Regions from separate parts of the Pseudomonas sp. P129 genome, predicted to be linked through region 1. Evidence: predicted binding sites of a transcription regulator. Region 1 holds the regulator's gene; each other region holds the start of a gene.
The links. The regulator FliA, encoded in region 1, starts transcription of late flagellar genes. The targets are predictions, from matches to a motif close to CTAAAGTTTNNNNNNNNNNNGCCGNTAA.
Positions count from the first base shown of each region.

Region 2: a site for FliA is predicted at 3,140-3,167, ahead of KBY02_RS08275 (methyl-accepting chemotaxis protein). Genes of this name have one in related genera too.
Region 3: a site for FliA is predicted at 2,189-2,216, ahead of KBY02_RS03480 (flagellar protein MotY). Genes of this name have one in related genera too.
Region 4: a site for FliA is predicted at 4,931-4,958, ahead of KBY02_RS09780 (methyl-accepting chemotaxis protein). Genes of this name have one in related genera too.

Region 1 is NZ_JAGPYS010000017.1:58,143-65,652, reverse strand. It holds gene flhB (flagellar biosynthesis protein FlhB) at 1-257, shown strand, start outside; gene flhA (flagellar biosynthesis protein FlhA) at 588-2,717, shown strand; gene flhF (flagellar biosynthesis protein FlhF) at 2,729-4,057, shown strand; gene fleN (flagellar synthesis regulator FleN) at 4,173-5,006, shown strand; gene fliA (RNA polymerase sigma factor FliA) at 5,003-5,743, shown strand; gene KBY02_RS24735 (chemotaxis response regulator CheY) at 6,000-6,374, shown strand; gene KBY02_RS24730 (protein phosphatase CheZ) at 6,394-7,179, shown strand; gene KBY02_RS24725 (chemotaxis protein CheA) at 7,213-7,510, shown strand, end outside.
Region 2 is NZ_JAGPYS010000002.1:700,375-707,884, reverse strand. It holds gene KBY02_RS08295 (ABC transporter permease) at 1-94, opposite strand, end outside; gene KBY02_RS08290 (ABC transporter permease) at 98-970, opposite strand; gene KBY02_RS08285 (ABC transporter ATP-binding protein) at 967-1,995, opposite strand; gene KBY02_RS08280 (IclR family transcriptional regulator) at 2,237-3,076, shown strand; gene KBY02_RS08275 (methyl-accepting chemotaxis protein) at 3,273-4,892, shown strand; gene KBY02_RS08270 (class I SAM-dependent methyltransferase) at 4,963-5,925, opposite strand; gene KBY02_RS08265 (YoaK family protein) at 5,991-6,695, opposite strand; gene KBY02_RS08260 (hypothetical protein) at 6,746-6,973, opposite strand; gene KBY02_RS08255 (FKBP-type peptidyl-prolyl cis-trans isomerase) at 7,103-7,444, opposite strand.
Region 3 is NZ_JAGPYS010000001.1:784,351-791,860, forward strand. It holds gene KBY02_RS03465 (bacterioferritin-associated ferredoxin) at 1-195, opposite strand, end outside; gene rnt (ribonuclease T) at 405-1,082, opposite strand; gene pyrC (dihydroorotase) at 1,079-2,122, opposite strand; gene KBY02_RS03480 (flagellar protein MotY) at 2,272-3,174, shown strand; gene KBY02_RS03485 (argininosuccinate synthase) at 3,295-4,512, shown strand; gene KBY02_RS03490 (hypothetical protein) at 4,896-5,423, opposite strand; gene KBY02_RS03495 (response regulator transcription factor) at 6,695-7,321, shown strand; gene KBY02_RS03500 (PA3496 family putative envelope integrity protein) at 7,478-7,510, opposite strand, start outside.
Region 4 is NZ_JAGPYS010000003.1:16,713-24,222, reverse strand. It holds partial or broken gene KBY02_RS26515 (methyl-accepting chemotaxis protein) at 1-366, opposite strand, end outside; partial or broken gene KBY02_RS26510 (PAS domain-containing protein) at 517-1,155, opposite strand; gene KBY02_RS09790 (diguanylate cyclase) at 1,549-2,742, shown strand; gene KBY02_RS09785 (GNAT family N-acetyltransferase) at 2,824-3,261, shown strand; gene KBY02_RS09780 (methyl-accepting chemotaxis protein) at 3,270-4,910, opposite strand; gene KBY02_RS09775 (alkaline phosphatase D family protein) at 5,169-7,181, shown strand; gene pcsA (phosphatidylcholine synthase) at 7,268-7,510, shown strand, end outside.

The DNA of each region.
Region 1 (7,510 bases):
GTACGGATCTGGTGGCGCTTAAAATTCGTGAAATCGGCGCGCATAACGAGATCCTGATTCTGGAGTCTGCGGCACTGGCGCGTTCTATCTACTACAGCACCGAGCTTGATCAGGAGATCCCTGCCGGGCTGTATCTGGCAGTCGCCCAGGTGCTGGCCTACGTCTACCAGATCCGCCAGTTCCGCGCCGGTCAGGGCAAGCGCCCCGACCCTCTGGGCGACATCAAGATCCCGCCCGACCTGCAGCGCGACGCGTAGTCTGCTCCTGGACGCGTGGTGCGGCGCAGGTTTGTGACGCAGAGCGTCACCCACGGCCTTCCCGCGCTGGAGCGTGAGGAGCGAGATTTCTCCGGCAGACACCTGCCCATGCTCCGCGCGGGCATGCCGTTCCGGACGCTCCGCGTCCGTTCTTGCACAGGTAAACGAGAAGATTTTCTGACTGCGCTCAGCGCACCGGATTTACGTGACTTCTGTGCCTAAAGCCTTACCGCCACTGGCTTTGTAAAAGTTGGACAGATTTTTGCAACAGGGTCGATACAGGGCGCCATCGGCGTCAATGTTTTGATCTAGTGCGCAGGTAACGAATCAGTGGATCGCTCTCAATTACTCAGTAGCGCACGCAGCAACATCACAGGCCTGGGCCGTGGTCAGTTGGGCGTTCCGTTGTTGTTGCTGGTCATGATGGCAATGATGATGTTGCCGATGCCGCCGTTCCTGCTGGACGTGTTCTTCACGTTCAACATTGCACTGTCCATCGTCGTACTGCTGGTCTGCGTGTACGCCCTGCGGCCGCTGGATTTTTCTGTGTTTCCGACCATTCTGCTGGTCGCCACGTTGCTGCGTCTGGCGCTGAACGTGGCTTCCACCCGGGTGGTGATGCTTCACGGTCAGGACGGCCACGCCGCGGCGGGCAAGGTGATTCAGGCCTTCGGTGAAGTGGTGATCGGTGGCAACTACGTCGTCGGTATCGTGGTGTTCGCGATTCTGATGATCATCAACTTCGTGGTTATCACCAAGGGTGCCGGCCGTATTTCCGAGGTGAGCGCACGCTTTACCCTCGACGCGATGCCCGGCAAACAGATGGCGATCGACGCCGACCTCAACGCCGGCCTCATCGATCAGCCGGAAGCCAAGCGCCGCCGTGCCGAAGTCGCCCAGGAAGCCGAGTTCTACGGTTCCATGGACGGTGCCAGTAAATTCGTGCGCGGCGATGCGATTGCCGGTCTGCTGATTCTGTTCATCAACCTGATCGGCGGCATGCTGGTCGGTATCCTGCAACACAACATGACTTTCGCCGACGCCGGCCGTGTTTATACCCTGTTGACCATCGGTGACGGTTTGGTGGCGCAATTGCCATCACTGCTGCTGTCCACCGCCGCAGCGATCATGGTGACCCGTGCTTCCGGTTCGGAAGAGATGGGCAAGCTGATCAATCGTCAGATGTTCGCCTCGCCCAAGGCGCTGGGGGTTTCCGCTGCAATCATGATCGTCATGGGCCTTGTCCCGGGCATGCCGCACTTTTCCTTTATCAGTCTCGGGCTGGTTGCCGCAGGCGGCGCCTACCTGTTGTGGAAAAAAGAAAATCAGGTGAAGGTCGAGGCCATCGCCGAAGTGCAGCGCCAGCAAGACCTGCTGCCTTCGCCGACCCGTGTTCAGGATGCCAAAGAACTGGGTTGGGATGACGTGACGCCCATCGATATCATTGGCCTGGAAGTGGGTTATCGCCTGATTCCGCTGGTGGATCGCAATCAAGGTGGCCAGTTGCTGGCGCGTATCAAGGGTGTGCGCAAGAAGCTCTCGCAAGAGCTCGGTTTCCTGATGCCTACCGTGCACATTCGCGACAACCTCGATCTGGCGCCAAGCGCCTATCGTCTGACGCTGATGGGTGTGATTCTGGCCGAGGCCGAGATCTACCCGGATCGCGAACTGGCGATCAACCCCGGTCAAGTGTTCGGCACCCTGAACGGCATTACCGCCAGAGACCCGGCGTTTGGTCTGGAAGCCGTGTGGATCGAAATCAGCCAGCGCAGTCAGGCGCAGTCACTGGGTTACACCGTGGTCGATGCCAGTACGGTAGTGGCAACCCACCTGAACCAGATTCTCTACAAACATTCGCATGAGCTGATCGGCCACGAGGAAGTCCAGCAATTGATGCAATTGCTGGCCAAAAGCTCGCCCAAGCTGGCTGAAGAGCTGGTACCGGGCGTGCTGTCGCTGTCCTCGCTGCTCAACGTGCTGCAGGCGCTGCTGGCTGAACACGTACCTGTGCGGGATATTCGCAGCATTGCAGAGGCTATCGCCAACAACGCCGGGAAGAGTCAAGATACCGCCGCTTTGGTGGCCGCAGTGCGCGTGGGTCTGAGCCGCGCAATCGTCCAAAGCATTGTAGGCGTTGAGCCGGAGCTGCCTGTTATCACTCTGGAGCCAAGGTTGGAACAGATATTGCTCAATAGTTTGCAGAAGGCTGGTCAGGGTCAGGAAGAAGGCGTTCTTCTTGAGCCAAGCATGGCTGAGAAGCTCCAGCGTTCGTTGATCGAGGCCGCCCAGCGTCAGGAGATGCAAGGGTTGCCGGTAATTCTTCTGGTAGCAGGGCCTGTCCGGGCGATGCTGTCACGATTTGGACGATTGGCTGTACCGAACATGCATGTTCTGGCGTATCAGGAAATTCCGGACAACAAGCAAGTAACCATCGTAGCGACTGTCGGGCCAAACGGCTGAGGTAGTGAGTCATGCAAGTTAAGCGATTTTTCGCCGCCGATATGCGTCAAGCCATGAAGCTGGTTCGCGATGAGCTGGGCGCTGAAGCGGCCATCATCGGTAACCGGCGCATTGCCGGTGGCGTAGAGCTGACTGCCGCTCTGGATTACAAGCTGTCCGCCCTGGCACCGCGTGTGCCGAACATGGAGCTGGAAGACGAGTTGCGCAAGACTCAGTCGCGTATCGTTTCCGCCCAGGCCGAATTGAACAACCGCAGCGACAGCGATGCATCGATCAACCTGCAGCTGTTTTCCGGCAAGCCGGGCAACCCTGCCGATACGCACATCGAGCCGACGCTCGAAGAGCCGCCGCGTCCATTCGCGTACGCACCGCCACAGGCCGCCGAGCCTGCCATTGGCCAGCGCGCCTATGACTCGATGCGCTCCGAATTGAACGGCCTGCGTGAGCTGCTGGAAGTCCAGCTCGGCTCGCTGGCCTGGAACCAGCTGCAGGGCACTCGTCCGCAGCAGGCCAACCTGTGGCGACGCCTGCAACGTGTCGGCCTGTCCGGCCCGCTGTCACGCGACCTGCTGTCGATGATTCCGGAGATCGACGAGCCTCGTCAGGCCTGGCGCATGCTGCTGGCGCACCTGGCCCGCATGATCGCCGTCCCTGAAGTCGAGCCACTCGAAGAGGGCGGCGTGATTGCAATGGTCGGTCCTGCCGGCATGGGCAAGACCACCACGCTGGCCAAACTGGCAGCACGTTACGTGTTGAAGTATGGCCCGCAGAATATCGCACTGGTCAGCATGGACAGTTTCCGCATCGGCGCGCAGGAGCAGCTCAAGACCCTTGGGCGCATCCTCAACGTACCGGTCACCCATATCGATCCTGGCCAGTCTCTGGTTCAGGCGCTGGAACCGCTGCTGCGCAAGCGCGTGGTGCTGATTGACACCGCCGGCCTGCAGGCCAGTGACCCTGCGCTGCGCATGCAGCTGGAAAGCCTCGCGGGTCGTGGCATCAAGTCGCGCAACTATCTGGTACTGGCAACCACCAGCCAGAAGCAGGTGCTGACAGCCGCGTATCACAGTTACAAACGTTGTGGCTTGGCCGGATGCATTCTGACCAAGCTTGATGAAACAGCCAGCCTCGGTGAAGTCCTGAGCCTGGCGATCAGTCACGAATTACCTGTGGCCTACCTCACGGACGGACCACGCATTCCTGATGACCTGCATACCCCGCGTCGTCATCAACTGGTAAGCCGCGCGGTGAGTGTGCAAATGCAGGATGAGCCTAGTGAAGAAGCAATGGCTGATATGTTTGCTGACCTCTATCACACCCCTGGCAAGAGAGTGGGTTAAGTGATGGATATTATTGGAATGTCCCTGCGTCAACGGTCTGCCATGCGGTGTTCATTTGCGCACGTGCAGCCCTCGATGTGGTTTCGGTCTACGCAAGACAAGGTAAAGAAATAACATGGGCAGCATGCATCCCGTACAGGTTATCGCGGTGACCGGTGGCAAAGGTGGCGTCGGTAAGACTAACGTGTCAGTGAACCTTTCACTGGCCCTCGCCGAGCTCGGCCGTCGCGTCATGCTGCTGGACGCCGATCTGGGTCTGGCCAATGTCGACGTGCTGCTTGGGTTGACGCCCAAGCGCACGCTTGCCGATGTCATCGAGGGGCGTTGTGAGTTGCGCGACGTGCTGTTGCAGGGGCCGGGCGGGGTTCGGATCGTACCCGCTGCGTCCGGCACCCAGAGCATGGTGCATCTGTCGCCCGCTCAGCATGCCGGCCTGATCCAGGCGTTCAGCGAGATTGGCGACAACCTCGATGTGCTGGTGATCGACACAGCCGCCGGTATCGGCGAGTCGGTGGTCAGCTTCGTGCGCGCCGCTCAGGAAGTGCTGCTGGTGGTGTGCGACGAGCCCACGTCGATCACCGATGCCTACGCCCTGATCAAACTGCTCAACCGCGATTACGGCATGAACCGCTTCCGGGTGCTGGCCAACATGGCACAGAGCCCGCAGGAAGGGCGCAACCTGTTCGCCAAACTGACCAAAGTGACGGATCGTTTTCTCGATGTTGCGCTGCAGTATGTAGGCGCCGTGCCGTACGACGAATGCGTACGCAAGGCTGTACAGAAACAGCGCGCCGTTTACGAAGCATTCCCGCGTTCCAAATGTGCACTGGCCTTCAAGGCCATTGCCCAGAAGGTTGATACCTGGCCGTTGCCAGCCAACCCGCGGGGTCATCTCGAGTTCTTCGTTGAGCGACTCGTTCACCAGACCAGTGCAGGGCCTGTGCAATGACTGCGAGCGGCTACCAGATGTACAGCAAGACTTCCCGTAATTCACAATACGAGTTGATCGAGCGCTATGCGCCCTTGGTCAAGCGTATCGCTTATCATCTGCTGGCGCGCTTGCCGGCCAGCGTGCAGGTCGAGGATCTGATCCAGGCCGGCATGATCGGCCTGCTTGAAGTCTCCACCAAGTATGATTCCACCAAGGGTGCGAGTTTCGAGACCTATGCCGGCATCCGCATCCGTGGTGCGATGCTCGATGAAGTGCGCAAGGGGGACTGGGCGCCACGCTCGGTACACCGCAATACGCGCATGGTGAGTGACGCAATTCGGGCAATTGAAGCTAAAACCGGCCGTGACGCTAAAGATCACGAGGTTGCGGCCGAACTCCAGTTAAGTCTCGATGATTACTACGGGATTTTGAACGATACCTTGGGCAGCCGCCTCTTCAGTTTCGACGACCTGCTGCAGGACGGCGATCATGAAGGGCTGCACGAGGATGGCGCAAGCGGTTCGCTTGAGCCGTCGCGCGACCTGGAAGACGAGCGCTTCCAGGCTGCGTTGGCCGATGCAATTGCCAATCTGCCAGAGCGTGAGCGTCTGGTGTTGGCGCTGTACTACGACGAAGAGCTGAACCTCAAGGAAATCGGAGAGGTTCTGGGGGTCAGCGAATCTCGGGTCAGTCAGTTACACAGCCAGTGCGCAGCTCGTTTGCGAGGGCGTTTGGGGGAGTGGCGAGCGCGTTGACAGGCAATGTGCGGTCTATGGCCGCGCGTTGACTGCAAGCCGGCTGTGCAGAGCGTTACGTGGTAACAGGATGGACCCGTCAGAAGCCTGTCAGGCATTGCCTTGATGGGCTTGTTTCTCAGGTCTTTGCCTGTTGTTGTGCCAAGCCCGTCGTCGTTTCGTACAGCCGGGGGTGTGCTGTGCCAGTATTGAGTGAACAGCGTGTTCAGGTGCTGAACGCGTTAAAGACTGCTTGGAGGTCGAATTGGACAAGAACATGAAAATCCTCATCGTTGATGACTTCTCAACGATGCGGCGGATCATCAAGAACCTTTTGCGTGATCTGGGGTTTACCAACACATCGGAAGCGGATGATGGTCTGACCGCATTGCCGATGCTGCAGAGCGGTGCCTTTGACTTTCTGGTGACGGACTGGAACATGCCTGGCATGTCCGGTATCGATCTGCTGCGCGAAGTCCGCAAGGACGAACGCCTCAAGAGCCTTCCCGTGCTGATGGTCACTGCCGAAGCCAAGCGTGAGCAGATCATTGAAGCTGCCCAGGCTGGGGTGAACGGTTATGTAGTCAAGCCATTCACTGCCCAAGCCCTGAAAGACAAGATCGACAAGATCTTTGAACGCGTCAATAGCTGATGCAAGCCGCGAGGGCGCTATGGATAACAATGATTCGATGGCCGACTTTGAGTCGACCTTAAAAAGACACGCGCAGGAACTTGTCACCAGCCTTGAAAAGGGTCGTTTTGGTGACGCTGTGCAACTGATCCACGAACTCAATCAGACACGCGACCGCGGCCTTTATCAGGAAGTGGGCAAGCTGACTCGTGAGCTGCACAGTGCAATCGTAAACTTTCACATTGATCCGCACATGCCTCAAGCCGAGGAAGTGTCGCAGATCACGGATGCTACCGAACGCCTGTCGTATGTGGTGAGGCTGACCGAGAATGCGGCCAACCGCACCATGGACCTGGTGGAGGAGAGTACGCCGGTCATGAACGGCCTGAGTTCCGACGCCAAGGCGTTGAGCGACGACTGGGGACGTTTCATGCGCCGCGAAATCGGTGCCGAAGAGTTCCGCGAGCTGGCCAAGCGGGTCGATGGTTTTCTGACGCGTACCGAGAAGGAAACCCATCAGGTTTCCGCACATCTGAATGACATTCTGCTCGCCCAGGATTACCAGGACCTTACCGGTCAGGTCATCAAGCGTGTGACGCAACTGGTCACTGAAGTCGAGAGCAATCTGCTCAAACTGGTGCTCATGGCCAGTCATGTCGATCGCTTCGCAGGCATCGAACATGACGAACAATCCATCCTCGATGAAAAAGATCCTAAAAAACATCTCGCTCAGGGTGAAGGTCCGCAGATTCATGCCGATAAACGTGAAGACGTCGTATCCGGACAGGATGATGTAGACGATCTGCTATCGAGCCTCGGCTTCTAAGGTCTGTTGACGGTTAATTTTAGGGAGCACCCCATGAGCTTCGGCGCCGATGAAGAAATCCTTCAGGATTTTCTGGTAGAGGCCGGCGAAATTCTGGAGCAGTTGTCAGAGCAATTGGTCGAGCTGGAAAGCCGACCGGATGATGCTGACCTGCTCAATGCAATTTTTCGCGGTTTTCACACTGTAAAAGGGGGCGCCGGCTTCCTCCAGCTCCATGAGCTGGTGGAGTGCTGCCACATCGCCGAAAACGTGTTCGACATCCTGCGCAAGGGTGAGCGTCGCGTTGATTCCGAACTGATGGACGTGGTCCTGGAAGCACTGGACACCGTCA
Region 2 (7,510 bases), on a different contig from region 1:
TGAACGCCACCAGGCACACCACGACCAGCGGGGCCATCATGAAGATCACCACCAGCGCATGAAACGACAGGGCCAACGGACCGTTCTTGGACATGGATCATTCCCCCAGAGTTTTTTTGTAACGGCCTTCGATCATGCGGTTCCAGGACAGCATGACCAGAAGGTTGACCAACAGCAGCGCCACGGCAAGGGTCGCGCCCATCGGCCAGTTCAACTCCGAGAGGTACTGGTCGTAGATCACCGTGGCGACCATCTTCAGACGTCGTCCGCCGAGCAGGCCGGGAATGGCGAACGAACTGGCGGCCAGGCCGAACACGATCAGCGAGCCGGACAGCACGCCGGGCATGACCTGCGGCAGCACGATCAGGCGCATGACTTTCGCCTGGCTGGCGCCCAGCGACAGCGCGGCCTGCTCGGCGGTGGGGTCGAGCTTTTGCAGCGAGGTCCAGACCGGAATGATCATGAACGGCAACATGACGTGGACTAGCGCAATGACCACGGCAAACGGGGTGTACAGCAGTTTCACCGGGCGACCGCCCATGAACTGGATGACCTGATTGATCAGACCGTCCGCGCCCAGCAGCAGGCTCCAGCCGAACGCCCGGACCACCACCGAGATCAGCAGCGGCGTGAGAATCAGGATCAGGAAGATCGAGCGCCACGGCGTGCCCATGCGGCTGAGAATGTAGGCTTCGGGGACGCCGATCAGCACGCACAGCAGGGTGACCAGCGCACTGATCCAGAAGGTGCGCAGGAAGATTTCATAGAAATACGAGTCGGTGACCACGGCCACATAGTTGGCCAGCGTGTAGCTGTCGCTTTTCACCCCGACCTGATAGTCGAACACGTTGAACGACAGCACCAGGGTCAGACCCAGCGGCAGCACCAGCAAGCCGATATACAACGCCAGCGCCGGAGCTGACAGCCAATAGCCGCGGCCGCCCTGACGCATTTCGCTCAGCAGGCTCATGCGCGCACCTCGTCGGCATCCAGCACGCGCAGCAACTCGTCGGGCCAGTCCATGTCGACCGCCGCGCCTTGTTCCAGCGGCGCCTGGCCGTCGTTGCGACGTACTACCGTCACTTCGCCAATGCCGGTCTCAATCCGATACAGCCACTGGCTGCCGAGAAAATAACGCGTGACGATGCGCCCGGACAGCCGTCCGCAGCCAGGCGCCACCAGATCGATCTTCTCGGGACGCAGGCTGAGGGTCAGGCTGCCATCGCCGGGCACCTGACGAATCTGCGGAATGCCGCTGCTGTCCAGATCACCCTGCAACATGTTGGCCTTGCCGACAAAACCCGAGATGAAGCGTGTGCGCGGGTGTTCGTAGAGCTTGTATGGCTCGTCGATCTGGGTGATACGACCGGCCTGCATCACCACCACCCGATCGCTGATCGACAGGGCTTCGGCCTGATCATGGGTGACCATCAGCGTGGTAATGCCGACTTCGTTCTGAATGCGGCGGATCTCGAACTGCATCTCTTCGCGCAGGTTGGCGTCCAGGTTGGACAGCGGCTCGTCGAGCAGCAGCACTGGCGGCTCGATTACCAGTGCGCGGGCCAATGCGACCCGCTGGCGCTGACCACCGGACAGCTCGCGCGGGTAGCGCTCGGCATGCTGACCGAGGCGCACCAGCTCCAGCACCCGTTTGACACGCGGGTGCAACTCGGCGGCAGCCACCTTGCGCATCCGCAGGCCAAATGCAACGTTGTCGGCCACGGTCATGTGCGGAAACAGCGCATAGCTTTGAAACACTACGCCGAGGCCTCGGCTGCTGGGTTTGGCGTGGGTGATGTCGCGCCCGTCGAGCACAATGCGCCCGTCACTGACTTCAACGAAACCGGCGATCATTTGCAGGGTGGTGGTTTTGCCGCAGCCGGAAGGGCCGAGCAGTGAAACGAATTCGCCCTTGTCGACGGCCAGGTTGGTGGCAACCACCGCGTCAATGGAGCCGTAGCGTTTGGAGAGACCTTCGAGCTGCAGAAATGCCATGCCTGCTTCCACCTTTGTGCATGCGCGCCGAAGCACGCGTTTGTCATGGGCAGATGCGAAATGAAGTCATGCAGTTCTGTGGACGTTGGCGCTCGCTCTGCGTCGGCTACCGATGATTGTTCAAATCGCCCCTGTGGACTGAGAGTAGGGCGAAGGCTAGGATGGGCTCAACAAGGAATTTCACTGAATAACATCTTTCTTTGAATTAATTCTTTTGGTGGAAATATAAAGAGATATTGTCATGGATAATTCCACTGATCGGAATAACGTGAAGGCCGAGGTCGGAGTGGGAGCCGTTTCCCGGCTGTTCGCGGTACTGCGCTGTCTGGGCGATTGTGATGAAGGCGGCGAGCGGGTCACGCAACTCGCCCAGCGTGTCGGGCTGTCGCAACCCACCACACACCGCTTGCTGCGCAGCCTGATGGAGGAGGGCATGGTCGAGCAGGACCTGCTCAGCAAACGTTATCGGTTGAGCATCGAGTTCTTCGCCCTGGCCGCCAAGGCGGGTAATACCGGCAACCTGCGTGACGTGGTGCGCCCCAGCCTTTTGCGCCTGTCCGCATCGCTGGGTGACTCGCTGTTTCTGCTGGCACGCAGCGGTTTCGACGCGATCTGCCTGGACCGCAGCGAAGGCCCGTACCCGATCCGCACGTTCACCGGCGACATCGGCGGCCGTGTTGCCTTGGGCGTCGGGCAGGGCAGTCTGGCGATTCTCGCGTTTCTGCCCGAGGACGAGCGGGAAACGGTCATTGCCTACAACCTGCCACGGCTCAAGGATTTTCACCTGTACGACGAGGTGTTTCTGCGTTCGGAGGTGGAAAACGTGCGGCGCCTGGGCTATGCCGGGCGCAACACCGGCGCGTTACCGGGCATGGCCGGGCTGGCAGTGCCGATCCTGGACCGCAGCGGTCGTGCAGTGGCTGCGCTCAGTGTGGCGACCATCTCCGACCGTCTGGGGCCCGATCGCCTGATGACCGTGGTCGAACTGCTCAAGCGCGAAGCCACGGCCATCAGTGCCAGAATCAACCCGTTCGACCCGTCGCTGCGGCGGCCCAGCCAGGTGTTCGGGCAGGTTGATTAGGCAGCATTCCTTTTCCGGCAGTTTTTGATCTTTTATCGGGTATATTGCCGACCATCGCTGTTTTTAAAGAAAAAGTCTTGTGGGCCGATGTTGATTCCAAGGGGCCACACATACCTGATCCACAAGATCGGTCTACAGGGACGTGCCTGCAACTTTCGCGTATCCCGCGGATTCTTTTTCTCCAGAGATCGTCCCGATGTCCAAATCCCTGCGGCTGCAAATTTTAGGTCTGCTCGGCGGTAGTCTTGCGCTTGTGCTGGTCATTGCGTTGGCCTGCTTCAACTTTCTCTCCGACAACGTGCAGGCTTATCGCGGCCTTATCGACGGTCCGGTGCGGGCGTCGCAGTTGGTTGACGAAGCCAACCTGCAATTCAAGATTCAGGTGCAGGAGTGGAAAAACGTCCTGTTGCGTGGCAAAACGCCTTCCGAGCGTGACAAGTACTGGGGGCAATTCGAAGAGCAGGAGCGCAAGGTGCAAGGCACACTGGGTCGGCTTGCTGAAATGCACGGCACCGACGCTGCATTGAAAAGCCAGGTGCAGACGCTGCAGCAGGCACACCAGGCGCTGGGTACGGCCTACCGGACCGGTCGTGATGCGTTTGTTGCTGCGGGCGGTGACGCTGGCGCGGGTGACATGGCGGTCAAAGGCGTCGACCGTCCGACCAGCGAGCAGATGGCTGGTCTGGTCGATCAATTGCACAAGAGCAGCGACGCTCAGTCCGTTGCCATCAGCCATGAAGCCCAACGTACCATTCTGGTCGGTGCCGTGGTGATGCTGGTGTCTGCGCTGCTGGTCGGTTTGTTGGCGCTGTGGATGGTCAATCGCAACCTGATTGCGCCCATTCGCATGCTTATCGAATACGTCGCCCAGTTGAGCGAAGGCAAATTCGGGGCGCGTGTCGAGGTCACGCGACAGGACGAACTGGGTCGTCTGGCCGTTGCCGCAAATACCCTGCGGGATTTTCTGGCCGACACCTTCAACCGCCTCAAGCGCAGCAGCACCGATCTGGACACGGCGGGCGGCGAGCTGAATGCCATTGCCGAGTTGATGGCGCAAGGCACTCATGAGCAGTTCGAGCGTACCGATCAGGTCGCGACCGCCATGACCGAGATGTCTGCCACCGCTCAGGACGTTGCCCGACATGCCGCCGATGCTGCGCGAGCTGCGGATGAGGCCGACCAGAGCGCTCAGGATGGCGAGAGGGTCATGCAATTGACCATTGCGACGATCACCCGCATGCGCAACGAGATCGCTTCTACGGCCGATGTCATCGGGCGGCTGGAAACTGACAGCGGCCGTATCGGCAAAGTGCTGGAGGTGATTCGCAGCATTGCCGATCAGACCAATCTGCTGGCGCTGAATGCCGCCATCGAAGCTGCACGTGCCGGTGACGCCGGACGCGGTTTCGCGGTGGTGGCTGACGAGGTTCGTACACTGGCGCAGCGTACTGCCGTTTCAACCTCCGAAATCAATCAGATCATCAATTCGGTGCAGACCGGAGCCAGTGATGCAGTGCAGGCCATTCAGGGCGGTCAGGCGCGGAGTGAAGAGAGCGTCGAGCAGGTCGCGAACGCTGGCGCAACCCTGCAGCGTATTACCATGGCCGTGGAGAATATTCGCGACATGAATCGCCAGATTGCGACGGCTGCCGAAGAGCAGACTTCCGTGGCAGAGGACATCTCGCGCAACCTCACTGAAATCACCGCCATCGCCGTGACCAATCAGGACAACGTCAAACGCACTCAGAACGCCAGTCAGGAACTGCGGGGCCTTTCTAATGGCCTCAGTGATGTGATCTCGCGTTTGGGTGCCTGATTTGGGTGCTTGAGTAGTTTGAGAACCTGACAGCCTTTTCGGCGTTGAAGAGGCTGTCAGTCCTTGCTCGCTATGCCCACCCGCTGCGGCTCAGGCCTTCTGCCTTGAACACCAGCGCCTTCAAGCCGCCCTCGGCGCGAGCGTCGGGGAACTCCGGCGGATTTTCCAGGCGCTGCTCGAAGCGCAGGCAAGGTGCTTCGACTGCGGTGTGCTGAATCAGAAAGTCCGGTCCCAGCGCGGGATCGTTCATGCACGCCAGCACCGAGCCGTTCTCGTCCAGCAACTCCGGCAGGCGGCGCAGGACACGCTGGTAGTCCTTGTCGAGCATGAAACTGCCTTTCTGGAAGGACGGCGGGTCAATGATGATCAGGTCATAAGGGCCGCAGCGGGTGACCTTGGCCCAGGATTTGAACAGGTCATGGCCCAGAAAGGTCACGCGGCTGAGGTCCTGATCATTGAGGCGATGATTCTCGCGGCCGCGATTCAACGCAGCACGGGCCATGTCCAGATTCACGACGTGGTCGGCACCCCCGGCCAGGGCGGCGACCGAGAAGCCGCAGGTGTAGGCGAACAGATTGAGGATGCGCTTGCCCTTGGCCTGAGCCTGCACCCATTCACGGCCGTAGCGCATGTCCAGAAACAGCCCGCTGTTCTGTTTTTTGCCGAAATCGACTTTGTAGCGCAGGCCGTTTTCGGTGATCACCCATTCATCCACGACCTCGCCAGTCAGCCATTGCGTCGTGCTCTGCGGCAGATAACGATGTTGCAGCAGCAGGGTGTGAGCCTGGCTCTGCTGCCACTGGGGTGAGTCGATCAAGGCGTGCAACAGCTGCGTCAATGCTGCCAGCTCGGATTCAAGAGGCTCCTTGAACACCGAGACCAGCACCACGCCCTGCATCCAGTCAACGGTGATGTGCTCCAGCCCCGGCCACACACGACCACGGCCGTGAAACAGGCGGCGGGTTTCATTCGGGACGTTGTTCAACGCGTCGATCAGGTGCTGTTGCAGAATCGCGAGTGCTTCAGGGGTCATGGCGCAGGTCAGTCAGGAAAAGCGGCGTATGGTAAACGTATTTCAGCAGATGGGCATCGCAGGGTTCAGCGTGGCATGTATTGACGTTGCCAGCGGTGCGGGATTTTCAGCGAAACCAGCCCCAGCAACGTCGACAGACTGCCGCTGATCAACAGGGCGTTGAGTCCCAGGCGATGCTCGAGTAGCGCACCTATCACGGCGCCGATGAACATGCCGACCCAGGGGACCAGTTGCACGCGCCAGCCGTCCCGGCGTTCCCCGAGCATCCAGCGACCCAGGCCACGACCGAACCGCGACAGCGCGCCGGTTACATAAGTCAGGCCGACCGGCAGCCCGTTGACCTGCTCGACGGCGGCGTTGAGCATGCCCATGGCCAGAATCGCCCAGATCAGTGCGAGCATATTGCTTTCCAGCGGCCATGCGGCAGCGGCACACAGCAGCGTGGCGATGCCCAGCAGCAGGGGCAGGGCGCGCCGCCCGCCAAGGCGCGCAACCACCACGCCCAGCGCGTTGCCGGCAATGAAAGCAAGGATTGCAAGGGTCAGACGCACCGTCACGCTCAGGTCGCCATCACTGATCGCGACGGCAAGCCGGGTGGTGTTGCCACTCATGAACGAAACGAAGTCGCCGGTCGCCATGAAGCCGATGGCATCGGTCATGCCGGCCAGAACCGACAGGCTCGCAACCAGCCCCATACCGACCCGGCCACGCCATTTCTGCATGCTCAGGTGCCTGGGGCTGACGCTGGAAGTGGCGGGCTGTGGCAGCATCGAAGGCCCTCTGGAGCGAAGAACGCACGTCTGAACGCAGGTGCAGCGATTTACAGCGGCTTGGCGCGCACGATTCGCTTGGCCTTTACCTCATCAGCATAGGCTTTGAGCTGGTCGGCATCGCTGTAAAGACGGTTGACCATCTGCAGCACTGCGGTGACATCCACATCGTTCATCTGTGAGGCGAGTTTGAGAATTTCTTCCGCCGTGTTTTCCAGGTTGGTTGCTGTCCCTTTCAGGTGTCGCTTCAGCTCCTGAGTCGACTTATTGAGCGCCATACGTGTTCCTGTGCCAAGACCTTGAATTCCATACCCGGAGCATGGCTTTTTCTGCGATAACAAGCAATCAGGCGTGTGCCTGTGTGTCAGGGTATCGGCCGATGCAGGCTGATCTGCAAGGCAAGCTGCTCAATCGTCGCGGGTCAGCACTTCCAGCAGTTCTATTTCGAACGTCAGGTCGGCACCGGGCTTGATGTGCGCGCCCATGCTTCTGTCGCCGTAGGCCAGGTGGGCAGGGACGAACAATTGACGCTTGCCGCCGACTTTCATGCCCATCAGGCCCTGGTCCCAGCCCTTGATGACGCGACCGGTGCCGATCACACACTGAAATGGCTTGCCACGCTCGTGGGAGGAATCGAACACAGTCCCGTCCTCAAGGGTTCCGGTGTAATGCGTGGTGATCAGCGCACCCTTTACCGCTGCCTTGCCCTCGCCGAGGTGCAGATCAGTAATCTGTAATTCTTTGCTCATTGCGATGCTTCCGGTTGCTGCGCGCTCTGTCATTGGCGCGAGCGGGCTTTCTCGCAGAAAAGCCGC
Region 3 (7,510 bases), on a different contig from region 1:
ATAGGCCAGCAAGGCATGGCTGGTTTGCAGCTCGGTCAGCGTATCACGCACCACTTCCTTTGCCAGGCAGGCGCATTTTCCACATTTACTCGCAACACCCAGTGTTTCACGGACTTCACGATAACTGCAGCAGCCTTCCAGAATTGCATCCCGGATTTGACCGTCGGTGACACCTTGGCAGAGGCAAACATACATAAGCTATGGACCGTCGCTGGTTTATTGCTTGGTGCCGAGGAGCTTAATGTTAATGAGAATGCTTGTCAAAACTGTTTTGGGTTGTATTCAGGTCGAGCGATGAGCGGTTGCTTTCGCGAGAATCGCATCATTCGTCCGCCCTCTGGATCGTCCCGCTGGAGACATGAAAAAACCGGCGCAAGGCCGGTCCATTCACAGACGTAGCGACCTCAGTCGTCGAAATCTTGCCAACCGCCCATTTCTTTCCAGCGATTGACGATGCCGCAGAACAGCTCGGCGGTCTTCTCGGTGTCGTAACGGGCCGAGTGCGCCTCGCGTCCGTCGAAGTCGATGCCTGCCGCCTGACAGGCCTTTGCCAGCACGGTCTGACCATAGGCCAGGCCGGCGAGGGTGGCGGTGTCGAAGCTGGAGAACGGGTGAAACGGATTGCGCTTCATGTCCATCCGTGCGACGGCGGCATTGACGAAGCCGAGGTCGAAGCTGGCGTTGTGGCCGACCAGCACCGCGCGTTTGCAGCCATTGGCCTTGAGGGCCTTGCGCACACCGCGGAAGATGTCGTTCATCGCGGTTTCTTCGCTGACCGCCATGCGCAGCGGATGATCGAGCTTGATGCCGGTGAACTCCAGCGCCGCCGCTTCGATGTTGGCACCCTCGAACGGTTCTACGCGGAAGAAATAGGTGTGTTCCGGGAACACGAAGCCTTTTTCATCCATGCCGATCGTCACCGCAGCGATTTCCAGCAAGGCATCGGTGGCTGAATTGAAGCCGCCGGTTTCTACGTCGACGACCACTGGCAGGTAGCCGCGAAAGCGCGCCGCCATCGGGTGACGGGAACCGCCGCCACCGCCGTGGCCTTCGTGTTCGTCGTCAAAATGATCTTCACTCACGCGTGTTCCTCCAGACGCCAGCGCAGTGTTTCACCTGCGCGCAGCGGGATAACGGTCAACTCGCCAAACGGCAGGCTGGCAGGGGCGGTCCACTCGTCACGCACCAGCGTGATGGTGTCCTGATTGGCGGGCAAGCCGTAGAACGCCGGACCGTGAAGGCTGGCGAAGCCTTCCAGCTTGTCCAGGGCGTTACGTTGCTCGAAAGCTTCTGCATACAGTTCGATGGCTGCGTAGGCGGTGTAGCACCCGGCGCAACCGCAAGCGTTTTCCTTGGCATGCTGGGCATGCGGCGCCGAGTCGGTGCCCAGGAAGAACTTGCCGCTGCCGCTGGTGGCCGCGTCGAGCAGGGCTGTCTGATGAGTATTGCGCTTGAGGATCGGCAGGCAATAGAAGTGCGGACGAATCCCGCCGACCAGCATGTGGTTACGGTTGTACAGCAGGTGGTGCGCGGTGATGGTCGCCGCGACATTGGCTGAAGCTTCATTGACGAACTGCACCGCTTCACCGGTGGTGATGTGTTCGAACACCACTTTCAGGCTCGGGAAGCGCTCGACTACACGGCGCAGGTGCTCATCGATGAAGACCTTCTCGCGATCGAACACGTCGATTTCGCCACGTGTTACTTCCCCGTGCACCAGCAGCAGCATGCCGACGTCGGCCATGGCTTCGAGGGCAGGGAAGATCTTGTCGATGCTGGTGACACCGGAATCGGAGTTGGTGGTCGCGCCGGCCGGATACAGCTTGGCCGCATACACGAAGCCACTGGCCTTGGCGGTGCGGATGTCGTCGGGCGTGGTCTGGTCGGTGAGGTACAGCACCATCAATGGCTCGAAGCGGCTGGTGGCCGGACGTGCCGCCAGAATGCGCTGGCGATAGGCATCGGCTTGCTGCGCGTTGCGTACCGGAGGCACGAGGTTGGGCATGATGATTGCGCGGCCAAAAGTTCGCGCTACGTCAGCAACGGTATGAGGCAAGACAGCTCCGTCACGGAGGTGAATATGCCAGTCGTCGGGACGCAGGAGGGTCAGGCGGTCAGACATTGGGGATTCCAGGCGGGTCAAACTCGCTGGGAATGCTACCGGAAAAGACTCTCTCAGGCATCCGCTATCAAGTTTTGCATGAAGTTACCGATAGCTCCCTTGTCAGTCGGTAATTTTCTGTTTCGCGTTCATTTCCAGTGGAGCCTCCCGTGCGCCAGCGATATTTAGCCCTGCTCAGCATGTTTGCCAGCCTCCCGGCGATGGCTATCAGTTTCCAGACGCGTCTGGAGAGCATTGAGTGGAAGGTCGAAGGCGATCAGTTCGAGTGCCGCCTGACTCAACCGATCACCGACTTCGGGGCCGGTGAGTTCGTGCGCCGAGCGGGCGAGCAGGCGACGTTTCGCCTCAAGGCTTCATACAACATGCTCGGTAACGGCTCTGCGACGCTGCTGGCCGCTGCGGCACCGTGGCAACCGGGTCGCGGCGATATCAACCTGGGATCAGTGCGCGTCAGCAATGGCGATATTCCCTTCAATACCTCCCAGGCCCAGGCCGGCCGCCTGATCAGTGGTCTGATGGACGGGCGCAGTCCGCTGATTCGCCATTACACCCGGGATGGCGGCCAGATGGAGGTACGTCTGCTGCCGGTCAAGTTCAGCAAGGCATTCAGCGATTACCAGGCATGCACTGCCAAGCTGCTGCCGATGAACTTCGATCAGATCAAACAGGCTGAAGTGGGTTTCCCTGGCGGCGGTATCGAACTGGATGCCCGTGCCAAGGCGCGCCTGGATAACATGGTCGCCTACTTGAAGGCTGACCCGACCGTGAACCGTATCGAACTGGACGGTCATTCGGATAACAGCGGCAATCGCCTGACCAACCGTGACCTGTCTCGCCGTCGCGCGCTGGCGGTCATGGATTATTTCAAGGCTCAGGGCGTTCCCGAGCAGCAAATCACCCTGCGCTTTCACGGCGAACGTTACCCATTGGCGCCCAACACCAACGAAGCCAATCGTGCGCGCAACCGTCGGGTGAATGTGCACCTCGAGCGTGTTGCGCCCGATGAGCGCCCGGTGCCGGTTGCGTCTGCCAGCGCAGCGCACACCTCTTAAAGCCTGTAAAAAGCATCTGTCAGACGTCGCCTTGTCGTCACAAGCTGTCGCGCCCCTGTAAATTTGCTGGTTTGAACGGTAGAATCAGCGGTTTTCCGTACAACCCGGTGGAGTGATGGCATGGCGGACGTAAACAAGGTAGTTCTCGCGTATTCCGGTGGCCTGGATACTTCGGTAATCCTCAAGTGGCTGCAAGATACGTACAACTGCGAAGTGGTGACCTTTACCGCTGACCTGGGTCAGGGTGAAGAAGTCGAGCCGGCACGCGCCAAGGCTCAGGCCATGGGCGTGAAAGAAATCTACATCGATGACCTGCGCGAAGAGTTCGTGCGCGATTTCGTCTTCCCGATGTTCCGTGCCAACACTGTCTATGAAGGCGAGTACCTGCTGGGTACCTCCATCGCCCGTCCGTTGATCGCCAAACGTCTGATCGAGATCGCCAACGAAACCGGCGCTGACGCCATTTCCCACGGCGCAACCGGCAAGGGTAACGACCAGGTACGTTTCGAGCTGGGTGCCTACGCGCTCAAGCCAGGCGTCAAGGTCATCGCTCCGTGGCGCGAATGGGATCTGCTGTCGCGTGAGAAACTGATGGACTACGCCGAGAAGCACAACATTCCCATTGAGCGTCACGGCAAGAAGAAATCTCCGTACTCCATGGACGCCAACCTGCTGCACATCTCTTATGAAGGCGGCGTGCTGGAAGACACCTGGACCGAGCACGAAGAAGACATGTGGCGCTGGACCAAGTCCCCTGAGGACGCGCCAAACGTTGCGACCTACCTTGAGCTGACCTATCGCAATGGCGACATCGTTGCCCTGGATGGTGTCGAAATGACCCCGGCCACTGTGCTCGCGACCCTGAACCGCATCGGTGGCGAAAACGGTATCGGCCGTCTGGATATCGTTGAAAACCGTTATGTGGGCATGAAGTCCCGTGGCTGCTACGAGACGCCTGGTGGCACCATCATGCTGCGTGCTCACCGCGCCATCGAGTCGATCACCCTGGACCGCGAAGTCGCCCACCTCAAGGACGAACTCATGGCCAAGTATGCCAGCCTGATCTACACAGGTTACTGGTGGAGCCCTGAGCGTCTGATGTTGCAGCAGATGATCGACGCGTCCCAGGTTCACGTGAACGGCGTTGTGCGTCTGAAGTTGTACAAGGGCAATGTGATCGTCACCGGTCGCAAGTCGGATGATTCGCTGTTCGACGCCAACATTGCCACGTTCGAAGACGACGCAGGTGCCTACGATCAGGCCGATGCAGCGGGCTTCATCAAGCTCAACGCATTGCGCATGCGGATTGCCGCCAACAAGGGCCGCAAGCTGTTCTGATACAGCAAGTTGTTCGACAAGTGCAGCCCGTTCAGGGCTGCACTGCAAATAATATCGACAGGGTTATTCCTTCCGGGCGTCATGTAAAAAGACGCTAAGTCAGTGTCGTCATAATGGTTGATAGGCAGGGTATATGTGCGATGCAAGGTAGCCTTATGCCTGTAGGGTTATGCCTGTTTTACCCTGCATTCTCAGCGTGCAGCGATCGCCAGGCGCATCAAGTATTGAATCTTTGAAGTCCTTCTTACGATTAGCGTCGAAAAGTGCGTATTTGTTTTAGTCTTTTCCTACAACAGCTGTGGAAGTTCAGGGCAGGGAATAACAGGGTTTTCCATCGGCTCCCTGATACGTATCGCAGTCTGCTTCTTTTTTTGCGTCGTTATTCAGAGCTTGTCGCTCTCCCGTCGTTGGCTGAACTCAAATCGATACGCCTTGCCAATACCGAGTACCTGGCGAAGGCTCAGATCGAGTATCCGGGCTATCTCGGACGCGGTGTAGCCCAATGCCGAGTAATGCATGGCATGACCTGCAACGACGTCATCGATATCCGTAACGTCATCGAGGGCCTTCCTGCGCGGGGTAAGCAGGGGCTGGCTGAGGTTGATGGTCACGCTATTTTCTGTGGCCAGCCGGCGCACATCCCTTTTACTCATTCGCAGTGAATACTGTAGCGCGGTAAAACCGGCGCCCTTGGCCGCCAGGTACCTCAGTTGCTGCACCTTACCCGCGAGTTCAAGCCCCTGTTCCTGCGCAGGTTTTGTACGAGGTGATGACGGGGCGGCCAATTCAGCGGTCTCTCCTTCGGGAATGACTGCAACAACACCACCGCTGGCAATAAAGGCTTCTACTGCGGTGGCGAGATCAGACGCGGTGGGCGTTGATGACCGCGTACGAGTGTATTTAGTGTTCATGGTACATCCCTTTTTGAACATGGTTATACACAGGGGCCATTCAAAAAGTTGCCAGGCGCCCCGGGAGTTTGCAGAGAGCAGCGATGCCGGATCGGCTATATACCCAGTGCCCGAACTCATTCGGACGTGCACTACATGAAGCCTGCTTAAATGCATCGCTGATGAAGTACACAAGTACAGTGCGCAGCGACGGTGTTTCATATAGCTGCGCGTGTTCAAGGGCAGTAAGTAATGAAGTTGCTGTTAAAAAAGTAACGACTGGTAATAAAATTTGCAAGGGAAAAATAGCGGGTTACAAGAATTGATTGGGCGGTTTTTATAATGTCTTACGGGTTGTAATGTTGCGTCCGCTAATCGTGTAGTCCGTTTCCTATTCGAAAGAATGCGTCTGGCTTTGAAATGAAAAATGGTATTTGCTACTTGTCGAAAGACCTACTGATGGTCTTGAATGATGTAGGCTAATGCTAGTGTGTATGTAAGATTTTGCGACAGTGAGACTGTGGGCTTGTTGAGCATAGACATGTCAATGAGCGGTTCGTAGCGGTGTGGCACGTTGCTGCCGTGCGTTTTGTTTGTAGGATTTTTCTTGCTGTTCTGTGAGGTCTTTCCTTAAATAAATATTTGTACGAAAATCTGTAAATAATGTGTAATTTTTAAACCTTGTTTACGTATTTAGCGTGTGGGATGCATCCAGTAGTCTTCGATCATATGTCTGCAGGCTAGGGCATCCGCATGCAGAAGCTTTTCAGTCGCCCTGCTACAGGGGCGTTATGTGCAGGTGTCGCTTTCCACTCCGCAGACCGGTTACAAGGGGCTGTGACAGCAGCTGTGCTCTATCGGGCACAGGGAACGACCTGTTTTCTTAATGATTCAGCTAAAGGGAATTGGTTTTACATTGCTGGCGATAAGCCATGTATTGGTCGGTTTGTGACACTGATGCAGGAATGTTCCGGCAATACTTTTAACCGGTGTGGCAGGGTCACCTTTGAATGTAAGCGTTCGGTGGGCGCCTGTTGCACGCATTTATCTACTGATGTTGCGATGCTTGTGCCGCGGCTATCAGCAACACATTCACCAGGTTCCCAAAAGGAAGGCTTTGTGAGAATTAATAAAAAATGTACGTTCCTGCCAAGTATTGTAGGAAGTTTCTGCTGTAATTGTAGGAACGGTCTTTGGCTGTCAGTCCACAAGGGTGAGCGCCATGCAAAGCAGTAAACGACTAAGTTATTGTGCTGGCTCTGAAAATTCGAATAGCGAAAAATGGACTGCCCATGAATAAAGTGCTGATCGTGGATGATCATCCCGTCATTCGCCTTGCTGTACGCATGCTGATGGAGCGTCATGGCTATGAGGTCATCGCGGAGACTGACAACGGTGTGGATGCGCTGCAACTGGCGCGTGAGCACCTCCCGGATATCGTCATTCTTGATATCGGTATCCCCAAGCTCGACGGGCTGGAGGTGATTGCCCGTCTGTCAGCCATGACGCTGCCATTCAAGGTGCTGATCCTGACCTCCCAGGCGCCAGGCCATTTCTCCATGCGCTGCATGCAGGCCGGGGCCGCCGGCTATGTCTGCAAACAGCAGGATCTGACCGAACTTCTCAGTGCCATCAAGGCGGTACTGTCAGGGTACAGCTACTTTCCCAACCAGGCATTGCACACCGTTCGCTCCAGTATGGGCAACGCGAGTGAGTCGGACATGGTCGACCGACTTTCCGGCAGGGAGATGATGGTTCTGCAGCAGTTGGCTCGAGGCAAGACCAACAAGGAAATTGCAGACGGCATGTTTCTGAGCAACAAGACCGTCAGCACCTATAAAACGCGTTTGTTGCTCAAGCTCAACGCGCATTCGCTGGTCGATCTGATCGAGCTCGCCCAGCGTAACGGGCTTGTCTGAGTAGGGATTGTCGAAAAGGGTTGTGGCTGATGCCTGGCCATGCAGGTCAGCCATTCAGTATTCATTTCCTGTATTGATCACGTATTGAAGCCTCTTCTGCGAGAGGCTTCAAATGTCTTGATCGAGCAGGGAGTCAATGCGGGATTTCAGGCCTGCCTAGAAATCGAAGTCGTAATCAGCCAACTGCTT
Region 4 (7,510 bases), on a different contig from region 1:
GATCACGGCACCGGCCTCGTTGGCCAGTACCAATCCCTGCTCCGCCTGAGTGCGGCTGTTGGCCATGCCGCGTACCGCCTCATCGGCCAGCGTCTGGTTTTGCTGCACGACGCTGACGATTTCTTCGGTTGCGGCGCTGGTGCGGCCTGCCAGTTGGCGGACTTCGTCAGCCACCACGGCAAAGCCACGGCCCTGCTCACCGGCACGCGCGGCCTCGATGGCGGCGTTGAGCGCCAGCAGGTTGGTCTGCTGGGCAATGCCACCAATGGTCTGCACGATAGAATTGATCAGCAGTGACTGTTTGCCCAACGCTTCAATGCCCGAGGAGGCCGTCTGCATTTCTTCGGAAATCTTGCGCATGGTCTGGACAGTGTTTTGCACCACATCCGCGCCGCGCTGGGCGCTGACGTCGGTCTGCTGGGAGATTTCAAACGCCACGCTGGCGGCCTGACTGACCTCTTCTTCGCGCGCCACCTGGTCGGTCACCATCGTGGCGAACTTGACCACCTTGTAGAGTTTGCCCTGAGCATCGTGGACCGGGTTGTAGGTTGCTTCCAGCCAGACCTCACGCCCGTTGCTATCGATACGCTTGAAGCGTCCGGCCACGAACTCGCCACGGTTAAGCATCGCCCAGAATTCCCGGTACGACGCCTGAGAGGTTTCTGCCGGATCACAGAACATGCTGTGATGCTTACCCTTGATCTGCGCCAGGCTGTAACCCATGCCACGCAGGAACTGATCGTTGGCAGTCAGTACCTGGCCGCTCAGGTTGAACTCGATCACGGCGGTGGAGCGCAACAATGCCTGAATAAACGCAGAGTTCTCGGCAGCGGTCTCGACGATCTGGGTGATGTCCGATCCGTAGCATTGCAACGTCATCAGTCTGCCCTGCTCATCCAGCACCGGCTGCCAGAGGGCGCGAATCCATATCAGCCGGCCATCGGCATGCAGAAAACGGTACCTGTCGATGACCGACTCGCCCTTCTGCACCGCCACTTTGAGACTGCGGTAGCAATCAAGCTGTTTGACGTAAGTGGGCACCAAGTGGTCCAGATCCTTGCCCAGCACTTGCTCGAGCGAGTAGCCAAGCGTACTGAGAAGGTTGTCGTTGGCGTGGACGATGTGGTAGCTGGCGTCCAGAGTCAGACAGACCATTTGCGCATCCATCCCTTTCTGCATCTGCCGGTACATGGATAACTCGGCCTTTTGTGCCTGTAATTCCTTTTTCAAGCGAGTGTTGAACATGACGGCACCCATAGTGAGGTTGTACGTATATATCGACACAAGCGTAGACGGGATTAAGGCATTTCGTCTGATGGTGGCAGATTGAATTACAGTGCGCCGGCGACGGAAAAAACGCCTGTCTCAAGGCCTTTCCGCACAATGCCGCGGGGTGTTCTCAGCGCTGACAGCCCGCGGCCATTTGTCACCCAGGCCACGCCGTTAGCCACCATCGGTCGACTTTGGTATGGCAGCAAGATACATTGATAGCACTAAGACATCACTCATGATGTCTTACGTCTCTCGATGTTAATGTCCCGGTGTCACATGCTCGTTTCTGCCCTTGAACGTCCCAGCCTTGAAGATGCGCAACTCCTTGCCGAGGTCGAGCAGACGATCACTTCAGGTGTTGGCTCGTTACGCTTCAGCCGTGTTCTTGAGCAACGCTATCAGGAAGAAACCCGGCTGCCGCGGCGCGAGTTCCTGACGGCGGTAGGGATTGGCGGCAGTCTGGTCTACAACCTGTTTCTGATCAGCGACTGGTTGATATTGCGGGATGTCTTTGCCTATGTCGCGGTGGGCCGTCTGTGCCTGATTACGCCGATGTTTATCGCGCTGCTGATGCTGGCCCAACGGGTTGCTACGCGCTGGGCGATGGAAACGATTGCAGCATTCGCCACGGTAGTGTGCTCGCTCATGCCAATGCTGGTCATGATTCACAGCGACAGCCCTTATCAAATCTTTTATCAACTCGGCATGCTGTTGATCATGGTCTACTGCACCATGATCCAGCAATTGCCGTTGCGCCATGCCGCTGTCGCCATGTCATGCATGCTGATCATCCAGTTGGTGACCACCTACATTGCCGACTTCGCCGATTTTGTGATCTGGCAGGCCAATGCCGTGTTGTTTGTTTCGACAGTGGCACTGTTGCTGATGGCCTCCTACTTTCTGGAGCGGGCAAGCCGCATGAGCTACCTGTTTGCGCTTCGCGGACGCCTGCTTCAAGTGCAATTGATGGAGTTCGCGCGTACCGATGGGCTGACCCGACTGTTCAATCGACGCTATCAGGACGAAGTGATGGCGTCAGTCTGGGAACACGCTCGCAATGCACCGGCGAACGTGGCCATCATCCTGCTGGACATCGATCACTTCAAATCCTACAACGACAACTACGGTCATCCACAAGGGGATACCTGCCTCAGATTGCTCTGTCAGAAACTCCAGCAAAGCGCGCATGAGCATGGTGCTGTGGCGTTCCGGTTCGGCGGCGAAGAGGTGCTGGTGCTGATGATCGGCGATGTCGTGCAGGCCAGGGAAGTGGCCGGGGCCCTGCAGAGCGCGGTTGCCGAGCTCAAGTTGCCGCATCCGGTGCTGGGCGAAAACGCGCTGGTCACCATCAGCCTCGGCGTGGCCTGTGCGACAGCGCCTCTGACCAGTGCCGAGAACCTGATTGGCGCGGCTGACAATGCCCTCTACGCAGCCAAGCGCGCCGGACGTAATTGCGTGTGCTTCGCGTGAAATGACACCCCGCAGGATCCTGCTTTACGCCGCGCCCCTGCCACTTTAATCTCGGCGCACACCCAGGCTGGGAGCCATCGCATGAGCATTCACATTGACGTCAGCACCAACCCTACGGAAGAGGATCGTCTGGCGATTCTGGAACCACTGAAACGTTTCAACGCCGAGCAGGCGGGCGACGGCAAGTCCGAGAAAGTGGCGATGTTCATTCGCGATGATCAAACCCGGGAAGTCCTCGGCGGGCTGCACGCTCGCATTCTTTATGAGTGGCTGTTCATCGAACTGCTGGTCGTTCCCGAACAAGCCCGCGGGCAAGGCATGGGCTCGCGTTTGATGCAGATGGCCGAGGATCTGGCGGTCGAAAAGGGCTGCACGGGGATCTGGCTGGACACTTTCGACTTCCAGGCCCCCGATTTCTATCGCCGCCACGGTTACACCGAGTTCGGCCAGATTGACGACTATCCACCCGGCAACAAGCGCTTCTTTTTCCAGAAGCGCCTGCCGAACACAACGGCCTGAGACTTACGTCAGACCTTGAACTTGCCTACCAGATTGTTGAAGGAAATGGCCAGACGCGACAGTTCCTGGCTTGAAGCACTGGTCTGATGAGCACCTGCGGCAGTCTGGGCGGAGAGGTCCTGAATGTTGACCAGGTTGCGATCCACCTCGCGCGCAACGTGGGACTGCTCTTCGGAGGCCGTCGCAATCAACATGTTGCGGTCGTTGATCTCGGCGACGCTCTGCGCAATGCGCTCCAGCGACTGCCCTGTGGCCTGAGCCAGGGTTTGCGTGTTGCTGGTCAGGGTGCGGCTGTTGGCCATGGCCCGCACGGCCTGATCGGCACTGGCCTGAACACTGCCGATCATGGTTTCGATTTCGCCAGTGGACGCCTGGGTTCGAGCGGCCAGCGCCCGCACCTCGTCTGCCACCACAGCAAAGCCGCGCCCCTGTTCGCCGGCACGCGCGGCCTCGATGGCAGCGTTGAGGGCCAGCAGGTTGGTCTGCTCGGCGATCCCACGGATCACGTCCAGCACCTGCCCGATCTCACGGACGCGCCCGGCAAGCTCTTCGACCATGGTGGTCGAACTGCTGATCTCGGCACTGACGGTGTTGATCGCATTCACCGCATCGCGGGCCTGATCACGACCGGCGGCAGCGTCGGTACTGGTCTGGCGGGACGCTTCCGACGTCGACATGGCGTTACGCGCGACCTCTTCGACCGCAGCGGTCATCTCGTTCACAGCCGAAGCGGCCTGCTGAATCTCATCGTTCTGACGGATCAGACCGCGACTGCTTTCTTCAGTCACGGCATTCAGTTCTTCAGCAGCCGAGGCCAACTGGTCGGCAGCACTGGATATTTGCCCGATCGTGCTTTTCAGGTTGTCCTGCATATCGCTCAGAGCGACCAGCATCATGCCGGCTTCGTCGTGATATTGACTGGCAATCGGCAGGGTCAGGTCACCGCTGGCAATTCGCCGGGCATTGGTCACCGCAGTGTTGATTGGTGTGCTGATGGCACGACTTATGAACAGGCCCATCACAAACGCGGCAAAGAATGACAAGCCGATGCCGATGTACAGGTTTCGTTGCGCAGAGTTCTGTGTCTGGTCAGAAGCCACAGCGGCCTCGCCCGCCTGACGATTATTGGAGTTGACGATGGTGGTCAGCTGATCCATGACCTTCAGGTAACCGCTGCGTACATCACCGTCGATGATCGCTCTTGCCCCGGCAATATCCCCGGACAGGGCAACGCTTTTGGCTTGCTCGATGAGTGCCTGATAGCCAGGCCAGTCTCTGTCCATCTGATCACCGGCAGCGCGCTCGTCATCGTCAAGCGGCGTAGCCCGGTAGGTGGCGTAGCTTTTTTCAGCTTGAGTCTTGTTGACGCTCATGCTCGCGAGAATATCGTCCTTGACGCTTTGCGGCGCATTGCCTGCCATGGCGGCCAATAAACGATAGAGATCACGGTTCTGAGCAATGACCGAGGCCGTGACCTCTCCGGATTTTGTGACCGACAGCAGGCTGTTGGTAAACACGTTATCCAGGCTGCTGGACAAGGCACTGATGCCGCGACTGCCTATTACGCCCACCCCAAGGGTGAAAAGCGCACACAGCGCAAAAGACATGAAAAGCTTGGCGGACAGCCTTGCGTTGTAAAACCATTTCATAGCGGGAACCCTCATGAGCGAATATGGCATAACGCCATAAAACTTTATGGAATTCTGATGCCCTCTGCATAGGTGTATATCGGCATTTTCAGAGCACTCTGCAGGCGGTTAACAAAGTCTTCATATGAGCAAGGCTGAGCGGACCGTTTCGCATTGTCTGCAATGTCCGGAAACATGCGCTCGCGTGGTGTAACAAGAACTTTCCGGGCCTGTTGCGTTACCATCCCCGCCTGTGTCCCGCCAGAGCCATAAGCCAGGATGTCCGCTTCTTCCATCGAACAACTCACTTCGCTGCCGTCCATCCTTGCCGGCCCGTTATTGCGCCGTCAGGAAGCCGGCCGCCTGGTGTTGTGGCTGGTAGGGTCCCGTCGGTTGCGCCTTACCGTGCGCCTGCGCCATGCCGCTACTGATGATCCCTCTGCGGGCTTCAACGATTACGTACTCGACGACAGTCAATGTCAGGTTATTGCAGTCGGGCGCCAGGCGTTCATTCACCTGATCGACCTGCAACTGGAAGCCGAACTGCCCCGCGACACCTGGATCGATTACGACCTGCGGGTGGAGGGCGAAGGCGGTATTGCCGAGTGGGCGCCGCACTTGCTGTACGAGGGCAACCGCTACCCGAACTTCGTGGTGCGCAGCAGCATCGATCACCTGCTGCATGGCTCGTGCCGCAAGCCGCACCACAGCGCAGCCGAAGGTCTGCTCTGCGTGGACCGCCTGCTGGCCGACACCAAGGAGCCGCTGCAACGCCCTGCGCTGTTGATGATGAGCGGCGATCAGATTTACGCCGACGATGTTGCCGGGCCGATGCTGCGCGCTATCCATGTCTTGATCGAACGGCTGGGGTTGTTCGACGAGCGACTCGACGGTGCCATCGTCGATGACAGTCCTCGTCTCTACACGCATCCGGCCAGCTATTACCAGCGTGCCGACCTGCTGCCGGCCCTGAAAAGCAACGACACACTGCGCGAGCGCTTCTTCGGCGGCACCAGCAAGCCGGTATTCACCAGCAGCACAGCGGATAACCATCTGGTCACCCTGGCGGAAGTCATGGCGATGTACCTGCTGGTCTGGTCACCCACGCCCTGGACCCTGATCGAACCCGGCAGGCCGCAACTGGAAGACGGGGAAGTCGAGCGCTACGCCAGGGAACAGCAGCTGGTCGAGGCGTTTGCCGCCGGCCTGAGCGGCGTGGCACGGGCGATGGCGCATCTGCCGTGCATGATGATTTTCGATGACCACGACATCACCGATGACTGGAACCTGTCGGCGAACTGGGAGCACACCGCGTACGGCCATCCATTCTCCAAACGCATCATCGGCAACGCCCTGCTCGCCTACCTGCTGTGCCAGGGCTGGGGCAATAACCCGGATGCGCTCAACGGTCTGGTCAAGCAGGCTCATGCCCTGAGCACCGACGCCGTGTCGAACGACAACTGGCTGGACAGCCAGGCCCAGGACCAGTTGATTGATCAGTTGTTGAAGTTTCAGCAATGGCATTACGTGTTACCCACCAGCCCGGCACTGGTGGTACTGGATACCCGCACCCGGCGCTGGCGCAGCGAGTCGAACTTCAATCACCCGTCCGGCCTGCTCGACTGGGAAGCGCTCAGCGAACTGCAGCAGGAGCTGATCGACCACAAATCAGCGATTATCGTCTCACCTGCCCCCGTGTTCGGCGTCAAGTTGATCGAGGCGATACAACGCATCTTCAGCTGGTGCGGCTATCCGTTACTGGTCGATGCAGAAAACTGGATGGCACATCGCGGTGCCGCCAACGTGATTCTGAACATCTTTCGCCATTCCAGAACCCCGGGCAATTACGTGATTCTGTCGGGCGATGTGCATTACTCGTTCGTCTACGAAATCCTGATTCGCCAACGCAGTGGCGGGCCTCACATCTGGCAAATCACCAGCAGTGGCATCAAGAATGAATTCCCCCGTCGTCTGCTGGACACTTTTGATCGGCTGAATCGCTGGTTATACTCTCCTCGCTCACCTCTTAACTGGTTCACCAAGCGCCGCCTGATGAAGGTTGTTCCGCGCACGCCCGAGCACAGCAAGGTCGGTGAACGCTTATGGAACTCGGCGGGTGTCGGGCAGGTACTGTTCAATGAACAGGGCCAGCCGACCCTGATCAACCAACTCAATGCCAACGGTGATGCGCCTACCTGTTTCGTCGAACCGGAAGAATACAGAGACCAGCGATCTGACCCAGAGCGTGGCTTTCTGGAAAACAACCGGGAAACAAGGGATAGTCACCGCTAAACTTATCGGCAATTGCCGGGTCGATAGTTGCTACCGGTCAGGTTGCGGCACACCCTGGCAAGCATTACTTCCTGGAGAGCGCCCCCGTGATAACCAATCAACGCATAGCCAGACTCAACGCATGGGGGGCGCATGGCTTCACCGCCACCGGCGTAGTCCTTGCGTTCCTGGCGACCATTGCCTTGTTCAACAACGAACCCAAAGCCTGCCTGTTGTGGCTGGGCGCGGCCCTGATCGTGGATGGAGTCGACGGCTCACTGGCTCGCAAGGTCAACACCACGTCGGTACTGCCGCACTTCGACGGCTCGGTACTGGATCTGGTCATCGAC